Regions from separate parts of the Kitasatospora sp. NPDC088351 genome, predicted to be linked through region 1. Evidence: riboswitches for the same ligand, from Rfam matches in the RefSeq annotation. Region 1 holds a riboswitch; the other holds the start of a gene.
What was found. Region 1 has a riboswitch for cobalamin ahead of AB0P06_RS16540 (cobalamin biosynthesis protein). Riboswitches for the same ligand answer to the same signal wherever they lie in the genome.
Positions count from the first base shown of each region.

Region 1 (7,846 bases):
AGCCGGGCGGCCTTGCGGACGTCCTCCTCCAGCACCTCCGTCCGGCCCGCCCAGGCGGCCAGCGCGACGGCGGTACGGGCCATCACGATGTCCGCCCGCAGCCCGTCCACCTCGAACGCCGCGCAGACGGCGGTGATCTGACGCAGCGCCACATCGGCCAGTTCGACCTTGGGCAGCAACTCCCGTGCGGTGGTGATCCGTTCGGCGAGCGCCCGCTCGTCCTCGGCGAACCGGGCGGCGAACCCGGCCGGGTCGGCGTCGTACGCCAGGCGGCGGCGGACCACCTCGGCGCGCTCCGCCGGGTCGCGGGTGGCGGCGATCTCCACGGTCAGGCCGAACCGGTCGAGCAGCTGCGGGCGCAGCTCGCCCTCCTCCGGGTTCATCGTGCCGACCAGCAGGAACCGGGCCGCGTGCCGCACCGAGACGCCCTCGCGCTCCACGTAGGAGCGGCCCATCGCGGCGGCGTCCAGCAGCAGGTCCACCACGTGGTCCTGGAGCAGGTTGACCTCGTCGATGTAGAGCACGCCCCGGTGCGCCCGCGCCAGCAGCCCCGGCTCGTACGCCTTGACGCCCTCGGCGAGCGCCCGTTCGAGGTCCAGCGAGCCGACGATCCGGTCCTCGGAGACGCCGACCGGCAGCTCGACCAGCTGGGCCGGACGGCCGGAGGCCGTGGCGCCGGCGTGCGCGCCGTCCGGGCACTGCGGGTCGGGCGCGGCCGGGTCGCAGGCGAAGCGGCAGCCGTCGACGGTGGCGATGGACGGCAGCAGGCCGGCCAGCGCGCGCACCATGGTCGACTTGGCGGTGCCCTTCTCGCCGCGCACCAGCACGCCGCCGACGGCCGGGGAGACCGCGTTGAGCAGCAGTCCGAGCCGCAGGTCGGCCATACCGACGATCGCGGTGAAGGGGTAGCGGACGTCACTCATGCCTTGTCGGCCTCCTCAGGCGCTCCGGGCGGCAGGAACGGCAGCGACCCCGCGGCCGGCACCCCGCCCTCGATCAGCTTCCACAGCGCGTCGGTGTCCGCGTGCTCCTCGATCAGGTCCCCCAGCCGGTCCAGCCGGGCCTCGCGCGCCGCGGCGAACGAGGTGTCCGGCGCGGGAGCGAACGCCCGGCCGGCCAACTCGGCGGTCTCGCACAGCAGTTCGCGACGGAACCCGTCGTTCTCCAGTGCGCCGTGCCAGGTCGTGCCCCAGACCGCGCCCACCCGGCAGCCGTCCAGAGCGCGGCCCCGGCCGTCGGAGAAGAAGGGGTCTCCCCCCTCGACGGCCACCACACCGTGATGGATCTCGTACCCCTCGACCCGCTGCCCGTACGCCTCGCCGACCGGACGGCCGAGCACCTTCGCGGCCCCGAACCGGACACGCGTCGGCAGCAGCCCGAGCCCGGCCACCTCGCCGGCCCCGGACTCGACCTCGTCCACGATGCCGCGCGCCAGCATCTGGTAGCCGCCGCAGACACCGAGAACCGGCCGCCCGGCGGCGGCCCGTGCCTTCAGGGCCGGCTCCAGACCACGTTCGCGCAGCCAGGCCAGGTCGGCGACGGTGGCCCGGGTGCCGGGCAGGATCACCAGGTCGGCGTCGGCCAGCTCCTCGGGCCGGGTGGCCCAGCGGACCAGCACCCCGGGCTCCTGCGCCAGCGCGTCCACGTCGGTGAAGTTGGACAGCCTCGGGAAGCGCACCACGGCCACCCGCAGCACGTCCGCGCCGACCGGCCCGCGGCCCTCGGCGCGGTCCACCACGGTGGACAGGTCCAGCGAGTCCTCGGCGTCCAGCCAGAGCCCGGGCAGCATCGGCAGGGTGCCGAGCACCGGGCGGCCGGTCAGCCGGTCCAGCATCTCCAGCCCGGGCGCCAGCAGCCGGGCGTCGCCCCGGAACTTGTTGACGAACCAGCCCGTCACATGGCGCTGGTCCTCGGCGGACAGCAGCGCCAGCGTCCCGTACATGGCGGCGAACACCCCGCCGCGGTCGATGTCCCCGACCACCACCACCGGCAGCCCGGCGGCGGTGGCCAGACCCATGTTGGCGATGTCCCGGTCGCGCAGATTGATCTCGGCGGGCGACCCGGCCCCCTCGCAGACCACCACGTCGTAGCGGCTGCGCAGGTCCGCCAGGCACTCCAGGGCCCGCTCCAGCAGCACCGGCTTGCGCTCGCGGTAGTCCAGCGCGCCCACCTCGGCGACCGGGCGGCCGAGCAGCACGACCTGGCTGCGGCCGTCCGCGCCCGGCTTGAGCAGCACCGGGTTCATCGCCGCCTCGGGCTCCACCCGGGCCGCCTGCGCCTGCATCGCCTGGGCGCGGCCGATCTCGGCGCCGCCGGCGGTGACGAAGGAGTTCAGCGACATGTTCTGCGCCTTGAACGGCGCCACCCGGACACCCTGCCGGGCCAGCCAGCGGCAGATGCCCGCGGTGACCACGGTCTTGCCGGCGTCCGAGGTCGTCCCGGCGACCAGCAGTGCGTTGCTCATGCGCTCCTCCTCTTCTTCCGTCCCAGGACGGTCCGGCTTCCTGTGGCGGCCCGGACCGCCGCGTGCCCGGCGACGGCCGTGCCCAGGGCCAGCAGGCCCACCCGGCGGGAGAGCCGGCAGGCCCGCTCGATGTCGTCCACCGTCACCGGCCGCAGCTCGCCGCCCAGCACCGGCCGGTGCTCCACCCGCTCCCCGTACGCGAGGGTGCCGCCCAGCCGCACGCCGACCGCGCCCGCGAACGCGGACTCGGCCTGGCCCGCGTTGGGGCTCGGGTGCGCGGAGCCGTCCCGGCGCCAGATCCGCCAGGCCGTCCGGGGTTCGGGCGCGGCGGCCACGGTGAGCAGCGCGGTCAGCCGGGCGCCCGGCCAGCCCGCTACGTCGTCCAGCCGGGCCGAGGCCCAGCCGAACCGGGCGTAGCGCGGCGAGCGGTGGCCGACCATCGCGTCCAGCGTGTTGACGGCGCGGAACGCCAGCAGCCCGGGCGTGCCCGCGAGCGCGCCCCAGACCAGGGCGTTCACCACGGCGTCGGCGGTGTTCTCGGCGACCGACTCGACCACCGCGCGGGCGATCTGCTGTTCGTCCAGCGCGCTCGGGTCGCGCCCGCACAGATGCGGCAGCCGTTCCCGGGCCGCCGTCAGATCGCCCGCGGCGAGCGAGCGGCCGATGGTCCTGGCCTCCCGGGTGAGCGAGGTGCCGCCGAGCACCGTCCAGGTCGCGGCGGCGGTCAGCGCGGCGCGGCCGAGCGGCCGCCGGCCCAGGGCGCGTTCGGCGGCCACCGCCCCGGCCGCGACGGTGCCCACGCAGAGCGCGGTGTAGGCGGTGCCGGCGGCGCGGTCGTCGCGCCAGAGCGTCTTCTCCAGCCGGCCCGCCGCGCTGCCGAAGGCGGCCACCGGGTGGCCGCGCCGGGGATCGGCGAAGCGGGCGTCGGCGAGATGTCCCGCGACGGCGCCCAGCGCGAAGGCGGCCGCGCGGGTCAGCGGGCGCACGGCGAAGGGCGGCAGAGGGGGCGGGTGGTCGGGGCAGCCTGCATCGCGTGCGTGTCCTCACTCAGGGTCCGCGCCCTGGATCGACGTACCGGCGGCGAGAGTCTCCTGGCTTCCGGGTCCGACACACCCCCGGAGCCTCCAGCGGCTTCTGACGGCCCGCCGATGGGCCCCTCCTGCCTGTTGGCGGGCAAGGAGGGAATTGATCCGAGCGTGCTCCCCGGTGACAGTGGCGGGACCGCGCCGGACTCGCACCGGCTTCCTCTGCATGCCTCCGTTTGGCTGAAGGATCCCATCACGCGGCCGAACCGGGAGTCAACCAAGGTCACGGAGGGGTTGGTCACACGGCCCGCCCGCGCGCCGCCTCCGCGGGTCGGTGTCGCGGGGGTGCGGAGAGGGCGCGATCGCCCGGCCGCAGGTGGAGGCCGCGGCCCCCGCTGTCCCGTCCGGCGTGACACCCGGTCGGCCCATGCCCGGTGGCCCCGGTCCGGTCCCGCGAGTGGACTGGTGGGTGCCCAGTCCGCGATCAACAGAGCGGGGAGCGATATGCGTTGGGGAACCGCGGCCGCCGTGGCGGCCGCCGCCGTCGGCACCGGGGCCGCCGTACTGCTGGCCGGGCGCAGGGCCGTCCAGCGGATGCTCCACCCGGCGGCCGTTTCCCGGCCGCAGGCGGGCCCCGTCACGGTGCGGAGCCTGGCCGTCGGGCGGGCCACCTTCACCCGCAGCCCGGAGAGCACCCGCCCCGGCCGCTGGGCCGTCGAGTGGGACGAGGGCGGCCACGCGGTGGTCGACGAGATCCTGCACGCCGACGAACAGGGCGTCACCCGCCGACTGGTCCGCGCCGACCGGGGCGCCCTGACACCCGGCACCGAGGTCCGCTTCACCCCCCGGGTCCACCTCGGCGACCCGACCGGCGCGCTCGGCCTGCCCTACGTCGAGACCGCCGCCGAGGGTGAGCTGGGCGCCCTGCCCGCCTGGCGGCTCGACGGCAAACGCGGCACCTGGGTGATCCTGGTGCACGGCCCGGGCGCCGACCGGCAGCAGACGCTCCCGGTGTTGCCCGTGCTGCACCGTCTCGGTCTGCCCGCCCTCGCCGTCACCTACCGGGGAGACCGGGGCGCGCCGGCCGCGCCGGACGGCCTCGACGACTTCGGCGAGACCGAGTGGCGGGACGTCGAGGCGGCAGTGCGGCTGGCCCTGGACAGCGGCGCCGGCCGGGTCGTCCTACACGGCTGGTCGCTCGGCGCCACGATGGTGCTGCAGACCGCCGCCCGGTCCGCCTGGACCTCGGCGATCAGCGGCCTGGTACTGGACTCCCCGGTGCTCGACCGGCCGGTCTTCGCCCGCCGGGGCGCCACCCGGGCCGGGTTCGGCCGTACGGCCGCCGGGCCGGGCGTGCTCGCCGCCGAGGGCCGGACCGGGGTGGACCTGGCCGACTTCGCGCGGCTCGCCGAGGGCACCGACCTGCGGGTGCCCACCATGGTGCTGCACAGCCCCGACGACCCGGTGGCGCCCTGGCGGGCCGCCGCCCGGCTCGCCGACCGCCGCTTCGACCTGGTCAGCCTCCAGGCCTTCCCCGGCGCCGACCACGCCGCCCTCTGGAACGCCGACCCCGACCGCTATGAAGAGCTGTTGCGCCGCTGGCTCACGCCGTTGCTCTGACGACGGCTCCGGCCGGCCGTCCGGCAGCTCCCTCCGGCCCGGCCGGCCGACCGCTCTGACCTGGCGTGTTCGCGTCATGCAGATCCGGCCAGGCGGTTTGGCCTCTGTTGCCCGATCTTGTCGACCCGCCGCGACCGCCCTTCCGGAGTCCGTGGCCAACCGGATGTGACAGAAGGCCGGTACAAGGGGAAGACTGCTCGACGTGACGTCTCGGAACCCGCGCGACCGTGATGCCCCGCTCCCGCCGACGATCGGTACCGGTGCGACGGTGACCCGTCTCCCCGGAACGGCCCACCGCCCCGCCGGCATCAGGCCGGGCGCTCCCGGCGTACCCCGCCGACGAGGCCCCGCACCCGCTCCCGGCCGAGGCCGGGTCCCCGTACCGGAGGGCTTCCCGGCCCCCGCCGAGCTCGCTCCGCTGGCCCGTCGGATGCTCGTCGACGCCGTCCGGATCGCCCGCTGGGCCGGCGAACTCTCCGAGGTCGACAAGCGCGGCGAACTGCTCCCCGAGGACGCCCGCGCCGCCGGCCGGGCACTCGCCATGACGGTGGGCGCCGCGGCCCGGGCCTGGGGCCAGGCCCTGCTGGTCGGCCTGGTCGAGGCCAGGGACGGCGGCGCCGCCCCCGGCTGGCGCCTGCACGCCTGGGAGCACGACGACGAGGCCGTGGTCCGCGGCTGGTCGGCGCTGTTCGACGCCTGGACGCTGCTCGCCCCCGTCCCGCCCGCCGCGCTGCGCGGCGTCTTCGCGGTGCTCGCCGGGCAGGCCGTCGACCAGGCGCCGCAGCTGCTCTCCTTCCTGCACCTGGTGGCCGGCCCGGTCGCCGACAGCGAACTGCTGGAGCTGCTGCGCCGGGGCCTGGACGAGCGCCGGGTCGGCGGTGGCGCCGGTGCGCTGGGCCTCTCGCCCATCCCGCACGCCGCCTCCGCCGTGTCCGCCGTCCGCGGCACCTGCCGCGAGCCGCAGATCGACACCCCGGCCGCGCCGTCCGACGTCGCCGCCGTCCTGGACTGGATGCTGGACGGCCTGGCCGCCGTCGGCGCCGTGGTCCGCCGGGACGAGGCCGCCGAACTCTCGCCGCTCGGGCACTGGGCGGTGCGGGCCAAGCTGGAGGAGATCTGCACCGTCGCGCAGACCGCCGCCGGCCACATCGAGCAGAGCGCCTTCGAACTGCTCAACGCCTGCGCCGACTACTCGCCGGGCCCGGCCCGGGCCGAGTTCCGCGCCTGGGTCGCCGCCCGTCCGGCCGACCGGGCCGTGGCCGAGCTGCTGGACGCCGCCCAGGGCGACGACGCGCTGGTCCGCGGCCTGGCCTTCGAGGCGCTCCGGGTGGCCGGCAGCACCGCCGAACAGGCCGTCCGCGCCGCGGTGGACGAGCCGGTGCTGCGCCCGTACGCGCTGCTCTGGCTGGCCGAGCAGTCGGACGAGGGGGTCTCCCCGGCCGATGTGCTGGGCGCGGAGGACGCCGCCTGGCTCTGGGTGGACACCGCCGCCGCCGTACTCGACCACGGGGAGACGGATCTGCTGGTCGGCCATGTCGAGGGCGCCTCGGCGGGTGACCCGGTCCGGCTGTTCGCCCGCGCCAGGCAGTCCGGGCACCCCCGGGCCGCCTCGGTGCTGACCGCCGTCTCCGGTGTCCACCCGGACCCGGGCGTGGCCCGCGCGGCCCGCCGTTCGGCGTTCAGCGTCCACCGCGGCGGGGCGTAACCCGGCCGGCGGTCCCCAGGCTCCAGGGCTCAGGGCCCAGGACATGACGGAGGGCCCGGATCCAGTGGATCCGGGCCCTCCGTCATGCGGTCGCGCGTGCGGCCGGTCAGCCGATCCGGGACTCCGCGCGGCGGGCGCGGACGTCGCCGACCTTCTGGCCCACCTTGCGGCGGATGACCAGCAGCGGAGCCATCGCGGCCAGCGTGATCTGGGCGAAGGCGCCGATGTGCAGCAGCATGTCGCCGCCGGGCAGGCCGGTCGCCCAGGCCGCCAGGCAGCCGATCGAGACCACGATCCAGCAGAGCGTGGCGGTGGCCAGCAGCCCCTGCGGCTTCGGGTACTCGATGCGGCTCATCATCAGGTACGCGGTGCCCGCGATGGCCAGCAGGCCGGGCAGGAACGGCGGGTCCAGCAGCACGATGGCGATCACCGTCATGGCGCCCATCGGGCAGGGCATGCCCTGGAACACCCCCGGGCGCATCTTCACGGCCGAGAAGCGGGCCAGCCGCAGCACCACCGACAGCAGGACCGTCAGTGCGATCAGGGCGGAGAGCCGGCTGTCGGAGCCCGGCGAGACCATGCCCCAGACCGCGACGAAGTAGGCCGGCGCGATGCCGAAGCTGATCAGGTCGGCCAGGTTGTCGAGTTCGGCCCCGAGGGCGGAGGAGCGCAGCTTGCGCGCCACCAGCCCGTCGAAGAGGTCGCACATCGAGCCGATCAGCAGCAGCGTCACCGCGGTGGCGGCGCTGTGCCGGTCCGGAGCGACGTCCGGGTTGGTGATGTGCGGGACCAGGACCCCGGTGGTGATCGAGTAGATCGCCAGGAAGCCGCAGACGGCGTTCCCCAGGGTCAGGAAGTCGGCGGTGGACAGGTGCTGCGGAGAACGCGGAGCACGCAGCTCGCGGTCGCGCGCCCAGCGGCGGCGGCGCAGAACCGTCTCCTCGTCGTCCAGGCCGACGATCGTCTCAGGATCAGTCACGGTCAAGGCGCGTCACCCCGGCTGTGGTCTTCTGGCCGACCTCGACGCCGACC
Region 1 is NZ_JBFBIL010000019.1:73,702-81,547, reverse strand. Features, by position in the region: gene AB0P06_RS16550 (putative cobaltochelatase) at 1-923, opposite strand, end outside; gene AB0P06_RS16545 (cobyric acid synthase) at 920-2,464, opposite strand; gene AB0P06_RS16540 (cobalamin biosynthesis protein) at 2,461-3,450, opposite strand; cobalamin riboswitch at 3,549-3,713, opposite strand; gene AB0P06_RS16535 (hypothetical protein) at 3,994-5,109, shown strand; gene AB0P06_RS16530 (hypothetical protein) at 5,540-6,814, shown strand; gene AB0P06_RS16525 (CDP-alcohol phosphatidyltransferase family protein) at 6,921-7,745, opposite strand; gene AB0P06_RS16520 (phosphatidylserine decarboxylase) at 7,786-7,846, opposite strand, start outside.

Region 2 (7,846 bases), on a different contig from region 1:
GGCGACGCCCGTGCGGCGACCGCAGCCGGGGGCGGAGGCCGCCGCCGCCGGCGGTGCAGTCGGTGATGCGGCGGGTGCGGCCGTTGCGGCTCATCGGTGGCTCCTGGGGCGTCCTGGACGGGTGACGGTCAGCGGCGGGCGTGCCGCTGACCGTTGTCCTCCCCCGCCCCGCGCGCCGCACACGTACGGCGTGTCACAGGACTGTAACCGACCGTGAGGCGCGGTTTGGGGCGTCCGCCCCGGGCCTCACGCCGGGCGCGGCACCCGGGCCAGCTGGCGGGACTGCGCGACCAGGCGGCCGGACTCGTCCCAGACCTCGGCGTCCTCCTCGAAGTAGCCGCCGGCCAGGTTGCGGGTCGCGTGGGTGACCCGCAGCCAGCCGGGCACCGGCCTGGCCCGCAGGTGGACGGTCAGCTCGACGGTGGGCGCCCAGCCGGGCAGGCCGAGGTCGAAGGTGACCGGCGGCAGGGCGTCGGCGACCAGCAGGAGCAGCAGCGGGTCGGGCTCGCGGCCGTCGGCGAGCTTGAACCAGCCCTGGATCCGGCCGGTGCCGGACGGCTGCCCGAGCGCCCAGCCGACGGTGGCCGGGTCCAGCCGCAGGTCGAAGCGGTCCAGCAGGGCGGCCTGCCGGACCAGTTCCTTCGGGGCGTGCTCCATGCCGATGCACCGGTCCGGCGGGGGCAGCTGCGGCGGCCGGGCGGTGGTGCGCACCTCGCCGTCGGCGGTGGCGAGGTCGCCGTGGCTGGCGACCACCCGCAGCCGCTCGACGCCGTCCTGACTGAGCGAGGCGGTGCCGGTGGAGAGGCCGCGGCCGGTGCGGAGCACCTCGGTGCGGACGGTGGCCGGGCCGGGGTGGGAGGCCGAGAGGTAGTAGCCGCTGATCGAGACGGGGTCGGTGTGCTCGCCGTGCTCCAGCGCGAGGGCGTGGCCGGCCATCGCGAGCAGCAGTCCGCCGTTGACGCCGCCGCCGATCTGCCAGCCGGCGCCCAGCTCACCGTCGTAGCGGCCGGGCTCGTCCGGGTGCCGGGTCAGGGCGATGCCCTGGTCGAACTCGCTGCGGGTCGCCGTGGTCATGGGGGTGGCCTGCCCTTCACTGCGGGGGGTTACCGATGAGTAGCCCCAACATACGCCACCCGTCCGGAACGCACGACGGCCGCCGGACCGTTTCCGGTCCGGCGGCCGTGCGTCGGGGTGTGCCCAGGGTTCGTCGGACGATCCCTAGCGGCGAATGCTCGGCTTGAGCTCCAGGAAGCGGGCGAGCAGACCGTTGACGAACGCCGGGGAGTCGTCCGTGGAGAACTCCTTGGCGATCTCCACGGCCTCGTCCAGGACGACCGCGTCCGGGACGCCGTCCTCCCAGATCAGCTCGTACGCGCCGAGCCGCAGGACGTTGCGGTCCACGATCGGCATCCGGTCGAGCGTCCAGCCCACCGCGTACTGCGAGATCAGGTCGTCGATCCGGCGGGCGTGCTGAACGTAGCCCTCGATCAGCTCCATGGTGTACTCGCCGACCTGCGGGGTGCCCTCGTCAGGCTTGGGCTCCCGGGCGCGGGCCACCCAGTCGGCGAGGACGCGCTGCGGGTCCACCCCGCGGTGGTCGGCCTCGAAGAGGATCTGGAAGGCCCGGGTACGGGCCTTGCTGCGTGCGGCCGACACGGACTTACTTCACCCGGCCGAGGTAGCTGCCGTCGCGGGTGTCGACCTTGATCTTCTCGCCGGTCACGATGAACAGCGGCACCGCGATCTCGGCGCCGGTCTCCAGGGTGGCCGGCTTGGAGCCGCCGGTCGAGCGGTCGCCCTGGACGCCCGGCTCGGTGTGGGAGATCACGAGCTCGACCGAGGCCGGGAGCTCGATGTACAGCGGGGAGCCCTCGTACATGGCCACCAGGGCGTCGAAGCCCTCCAGCAGGTACTTGGCGGCGTCGCCGACGACGGCGGGCTCGATCGTCACCTGGTCGTAGGTGTCCGTGTCCATGAACACGAAGTTCTCGCCGTCCTTGTACGAGAACTGCATGCCGCGCTTGTCGACGTTGGCGGTCTCGACCTTGGTGCCGGCGTTGAAGGTCTTGTCGACGACCTTGCCGGTCAGGACCTCCTTGAGCTTGGTGCGCACGAAGGCCGGGCCCTTGCCGGGCTTGACATGCTGGAACTCGACGACGGACCAGAGCTTGCCGCCCTCCAGCTTGAGGACCATGCCGTTCTTGAGATCGTTCGTGGAAGCCACGGGCGCACTAACTCCTGGATATAGCTGTCAAGGAACCAAGGGTTGCGTCCTGCCGCCCGCAGCAGCCGCCGGGCGGCCGCGGGTCACAGGGCGAGGAGCTCCTTGGTGGTGATGGTGAGCAGCTCGGGCCCGCCCTCTTCGAGGGGGCGCACCACGAGCGTGTCCTCGATCCGGACACCGCCCTTACCCGGGAGGTGGACTCCCGGGCCGACGGTGACCGGCACGCGGCTGTCCAGTTTACCCATGTCCGACGGGCCCAGGCGCGGCGCCTCCCGGATCTCCAGCCCGATGCCGTGCCCGACCGGGTGCGGGGAGGGCTCGGTGTGCCCGGCCGCCTGGAGGATCGCCCGGGCCGCCTGGTCGGGTACGCACTGCTCGACGCCAGGCCCGAGCGCCTCCCGTCCGGCCCGCTGGGCCCGGAACACCAGCCGGTGCAGCTCGACCTGCCAGGGCGCGGGGGCGGCGCCGATCACGAAGGTCCGGGCGGTGGAGACGCCGTAGCCCCGGTACTGGGCGCCGAGCACGACGGTGAGGAAATCGCCCTCCTCCACCCGGCGGTCGGTGGGCTGGTGGGCCTGCTGACCGGAGTGGCTGCCGGTGCCGACCGAGACCGGGAAGGCCGCCCGGTCCGCACCGTGGTCGATCATCCGGCGCTCCAGCTCCATCGCCAGGTGCCGTTCGGTGCGGCCGACCAGGATCGACTCCAGCAGTTCGCCGAGCGCCTGGTCGGCGATCTCGGCGGCGATCCGCAGGTCGGCGATCTCGTGCTCGTCCTTGACCACCCGCAGCCGCTCGACCACCGGTCCGAGGCCCGCCAGTCTGACCCCCTCGGCGAGGCCCGCCACCGACCGGTGCCGGGTGACCGTCAGGTCGTGCTCCTCCACCGCCAGGTCGTCCACGCCGAGCCGCCCGGCGGCCGCGGCGGCGGCCAGCGCGGTGTCCTCCCCCGCCGCGACCGGGACCTGGGTGAGGTCCTCGCCGAGCAGGTGCTCCCCGGTGTCGTCCGGCGGCAGGTCGTCCGGCAGCGCCAGCAGCGCCCGCTCCCGGGTGAGCAGCAGCGTCGCCCCGCAGGGCGCGCACCCGGTCAGATAGCGCACGTTCGCCGGCCTGGTGATCAGCGCCGCGTCGGCCCCGGTCGCACCGCAGTGCTCCCTCAGCCGCTCCCGCCGACCCGCGTACGCATCAGCCATGCGTCGAGCCTACGGAGCGCCGCCCCGATCCGCCCGTCGGGCGGGCCCGACCGGGCCGGGGCCGGGGCCGGGCCGCGCCCGGCTCAGGCCTTGGCCTCCGTGGCCTCCGTGGTCTCGGCGGCCTCCCCGGCCGGCGTCGGCCGGGCCCCCGCGTGCTGGGTCTGCGGGGACCAGCGCCGCTCCACCCCGGCCAGCCGCCAGTAGGCGATCGCCGCGACCCAGACCACCACGAACAGGCCGACGATCACATAGCCGACGTTGTCCAGCGAGAGGTCGGCGATCCACCCGCTGACCGGGTCGGTGAGGTCCAGCTTCTCGTGCAGCACCCCGACCAGCTCGATGGTGCCGATGATGAACGCCACCGCGATCGACAGCCCAGTGATGGTCAGGTTGTAGTACACCTTGCGCACCGGATTGGCGAACGCCCACTGGTACGCGAAATTCATGAACGTCCCGTCCAGCGTGTCGAACAGGCTCATCCCCGCCGCGAACAGCAGCGGCAGGCAGATGATCGCGTACCAGGGCAGACCGGCCGCCGCGCCGGAGCCGGCCATCACCATCAGGGTCACCTCGGTCGCGGTGTCGAAGCCGAGGCCGAGCACCATGCCCACCGGGAACATCTGGCCGGGCCGGGTGATCGAGCGGGTCGCCCGGTTCAGCACCCGGGCGAGGAAGCCGCGCGCGTTGAGGTGCTCCTCCAGCTCAGCCTCGTCGTACCGGCCGGCCCGCATCGACCGGAACACCTTCAGGATGCCGAGCAGGGCGGCCAGGTTGAGCGCGCCGATCAGGTAGAGGAAGGCACCGGAGGCGGTGGTGCCGACCACGCCCAGCCACTTGTGGGTGGTGGAGTCGTCGTCCATCAGCGTGTTGGCCAGCTGCGCCCCGCCCGCCACCAGGGCGGCCATCAGCACCACCATCGAGGAGTGCCCGAGCGCGAACCAGAAGCCCACGGAGACCGGCCGCTTGCCGTCCGCCATCAGCTTGCGGGTGGTGTTGTCGATCACCGCGATGTGGTCGGCGTCGAAGGCGTGCCGCATGCCGAGGGTGTAGGCGGTGATCCCCAGGCCCACACCGAAGACCTGGGTGCCGACCGTGTACTCGTGCGGTGCCACCAGGAATATGAGCGTCCCGAACGCCGCCACGTGCATGGCCAGGATCACCCCCATCAGCCCGGCCGTGCGGATGGTGTCCTGGCGTTTCCAACGGAAAGTGGGCAACACCGGCGGTGTCGCCGGGGTGGCGGTTTCGGGCAGGGTCATCTTCGGATCACGCTCCAGCACCTCGTGGAATGGCTTCGTGAGATGCCGTGGCCGGTCTCCTGGCTTACGGGGCTTCCGTACCCGCCTTCCCAGGCGCGCGAGGCGCCCAGTGGCGTCGTGGGTACGGACGACTCCCCCCGATCACAGTGGCGAGGGCCGCTCCGGACTGGGATCCCTGAGGATCCGTCACCGGTATTCCCGAGCACCACGGCGGGGAACACCGTAGGGCCCGTGGGACACCCTTGCAAGGCTGCGCACCTGCGCAGGTGTTCAGAATCACAGGACGCGGACTGCAAGAATGGGGCCATGCATCTCGTACCGGCCGACCGCGCGGGCCACCGCACCATCGACGGACACCGGGTCTGCGAGGCCATCGCCGCGATCGGCGACACCGCGCACGTCCGGTCCTGGGCCGAGCGGTTCTCGCTGCTCGCCGACCCCGGGCGGCTCGCCCTGCTGCTCGCCCTGCACCGGGCAGGCCCGCTCGCCGTCACCGACCTCGCGGTCGCCACCGGCATGCGTGACCCGGCCGTCTCCCAGGCCCTGCGCCTGCTGCGCACGGCCGGCGTGGTCAGCGGCGACAAGGACGGCCGCGTGGTGCGCTACCGGCTCGTGGACGACGGCATGCGCCCCCTGCTGGACTCGTGTGCCGCCGCCGAGCACCACGAGCCCTCCGCGGCCGCCGGCTGACCGTCCCTCGGGGACAGCCGGACAACCGCCCCCGGCCAGGGGCGGTTCAGTACGATCTTCGTGTGCCGTTCCGCCCGCAGGCCCGCGCCTGGCCCGATGACGACCGCTGGGACACCCGGCCCGTCAGGGCCCGCGTGCTGGCGGTCGCCCGCACCCTCACCTCCGCCACCCGGGTACTGGACGTGCTCACCCTGCTGCGCGGCCAGGACGGCATCCACCTCTACCTCACCGTCAACCCCGGCTCCGCGTTCGCCACCGGGCTCGACGGCTTCCTCGCCGGCCTCACCGGCATCACCGTGCTGGACTGGCGCGAGGCCACCCGGCGGCGGTTCGACCTCGCGGTCGCCTGCGCGGTGCACCGCTCGATGGCCCGGCTGAAAGCCCCGCTGATCGTGCTGCCGCACGGTGCCGGCTACAACCGCCTGGTCACCCGGTCCACCGGCGACACCGTCTCCGCCGCCGGCCTCTCCCGCCGCGAACTCACCCACTGGGGGCGGGTGTTCCCCGCAGTGATCGGCCTCTCCCACGAGGAGCAGCTCGACCGGCTGCGGATCTCCTGCCCCGAGGCCCTGCCCCGCGCACGCGTGGTCGGCGACCCGTGCTTCGACCGGATGCTGCGCAGCCTGGACGGCCGGGACGGGTACCGCGCCGCGCTGGGCGCCGTGGACGGCCGCCGCCTCGTCGTCGTCAACTCGACCTGGAGCGAGCACTCCCTGTTCGGACGCCACCCCGACCTGCCGCTGCGTCTGGTCGGCCGGCTCCCCGCCGACGAGTACACCGTCGCCGTCGTCCTGCACCCCAACATCTGGGCCCGGCACGACCCCGCGGCGCTGCTCGCCACCGCCGAACGGTCCGGACTGCGGCTCGTCCCGCCCGACCAGGGCTGGCAGGCCGCCCTCGTCGCGGCCGACTGCCTGATCGGCGACCACGGCTCGGTCTCCTTCTACGGCGCCGCCCTGGAACGCCACACCCTGCTCGTCGCCACCGGCGCCGACGAACTCGACCCCCGCTCCCCCACCTACGCCTTCGGCCAGGCCGCGCCGCCGCTCGACCCCGACGGCGACCTGCTCACCCAGCTGGAACAGGCCCTGGCGAAGCCGGACCGGGCCGCGCTGCGCCCGATCACCGACCGCTCGCTCGGCCGGCAGGGCCAGTCCGCCCGGCTGCTGCGCCCGCTGCTCTACTCCTATCTGCGGCAGGTGGACGAACCGGACGACGAACCTCGCCAGCCGCCGTACCCGCGACCGGTCCCGCTGCCCACGGCCCTGCCCGGCCCGACGGCGTACGACGTCGAAGGGGAGCGCCGGGGCACCGAGGTCCGCCTGCGGCGCTACCCGGTCGGCCCGGACCACCGCGAGGCCCGGGGCAGCTACGCGGTCAGCGCCGAGGAGCCGACGCTCGCGCTGCGTCACAGCGCCGAGGTGATGGCCCGTACCGAAGTCCGCGCCGAACTGCCCGCCGAGCGCTGGCTCGCCGACACCGCGGCCCAACTGCCGGGCCTCGGCGTGGCCGTGGCCGCTCTCGGCAAGGCCCGCCATCTGCTGCGGCTCCGCGGCGGCCTGCTGCTGGAGGCCCACGCCGAACGCCCCTGGGGTGCGGCCACACCGCACCTCGACCCCCTCCTGCTCGGCGCCGCCGTCGCCCTCTGGCTCGCCGACGGCGGCGACCCGGCCGGCCTGCCGGAACACGGCCTCACCGTCCGCACCGGCGACCGCCGCACCCGGGTCGCGTTCACCCGCCGCCCGGGTCAGAACAGCTAGGGCTTCCCGGCCCTGGACAGGTGCCGGTCCAGGACGGCGCGGAGCCGGTCGACGTCGGCGCCCTCGGCGATGCCCCGCTTGGGCAGCAGCGTGAGGCAGGAGGCGTTCCGGTCACCGCTCAGCAGGACGAAGAGCCGGGGCGTCTCGACGAAGCGCGGCGCGGCCTGCCAGGTGAGGGTGCTCGACGACTGCTCGGTGCTGACGGTGACGCCGGAGTCGTCGACGACGGCCCGGTACTCCCCCTTGCCCTCCGTCAGGCGGTGGAACTGCCGCGCCTGGAGCCACGGCAGGGCGAGCAGAAGCAGGGTGACGAGGAGCATCACGACGAGTGAGGAGCTGACGCCCTCGCCCGACGTCACGGACAGGACGGAGCCGACCACCGCGCACACCGCCGCCACGGTCAGCAGCCAACGGGTCCGCCGGCCCGTGGCGGAGATCTTCGCCCGGGCGGTCAGCGCCTCCCGGAAATCCTCCGCGGTCGGTCGGTACGACAGCTCCAGCCGCGTCCCGGTCCGCTGGTCCTCACCCATGTGCACGTCCTTCTCCTTGATCGGCACCGGATGCTAGCGCGCCCTCCCTTCGACCCGCCGACCATTTATCCCTGGTCCGGTTGTCCGTGGTCCGGGCCGAGCGTGGCCCGCAGCAGCTTCCGGTCGGGCTTGCCCGCCTCGGTCAGCGGCAGCCGGTCGAGGACGTGCACGGCGGCGGGCGCGTACATCGAGC
Region 2 is NZ_JBFBIL010000036.1:44,071-51,916, forward strand. Features, by position in the region: gene AB0P06_RS23755 (hypothetical protein) at 1-94, opposite strand, end outside; gene AB0P06_RS23760 (thioesterase family protein) at 247-1,074, opposite strand; gene nusB (transcription antitermination factor NusB) at 1,219-1,656, opposite strand; gene efp (elongation factor P) at 1,661-2,224, opposite strand; gene AB0P06_RS23775 (aminopeptidase P family protein) at 2,308-3,414, opposite strand; gene AB0P06_RS23780 (HoxN/HupN/NixA family nickel/cobalt transporter) at 3,498-4,673, opposite strand; cobalamin riboswitch at 4,705-4,898, opposite strand; gene AB0P06_RS23785 (metalloregulator ArsR/SmtB family transcription factor) at 4,980-5,363, shown strand; gene AB0P06_RS23790 (hypothetical protein) at 5,426-7,123, shown strand; gene AB0P06_RS23795 (YcxB family protein) at 7,120-7,680, opposite strand; gene AB0P06_RS23800 (AMP-binding protein) at 7,719-7,846, opposite strand, start outside.
Region 2: linked by a shared signal. The riboswitch ahead of AB0P06_RS23780 (HoxN/HupN/NixA family nickel/cobalt transporter) and the one ahead of AB0P06_RS16540 (cobalamin biosynthesis protein) in region 1 are both predicted to bind cobalamin.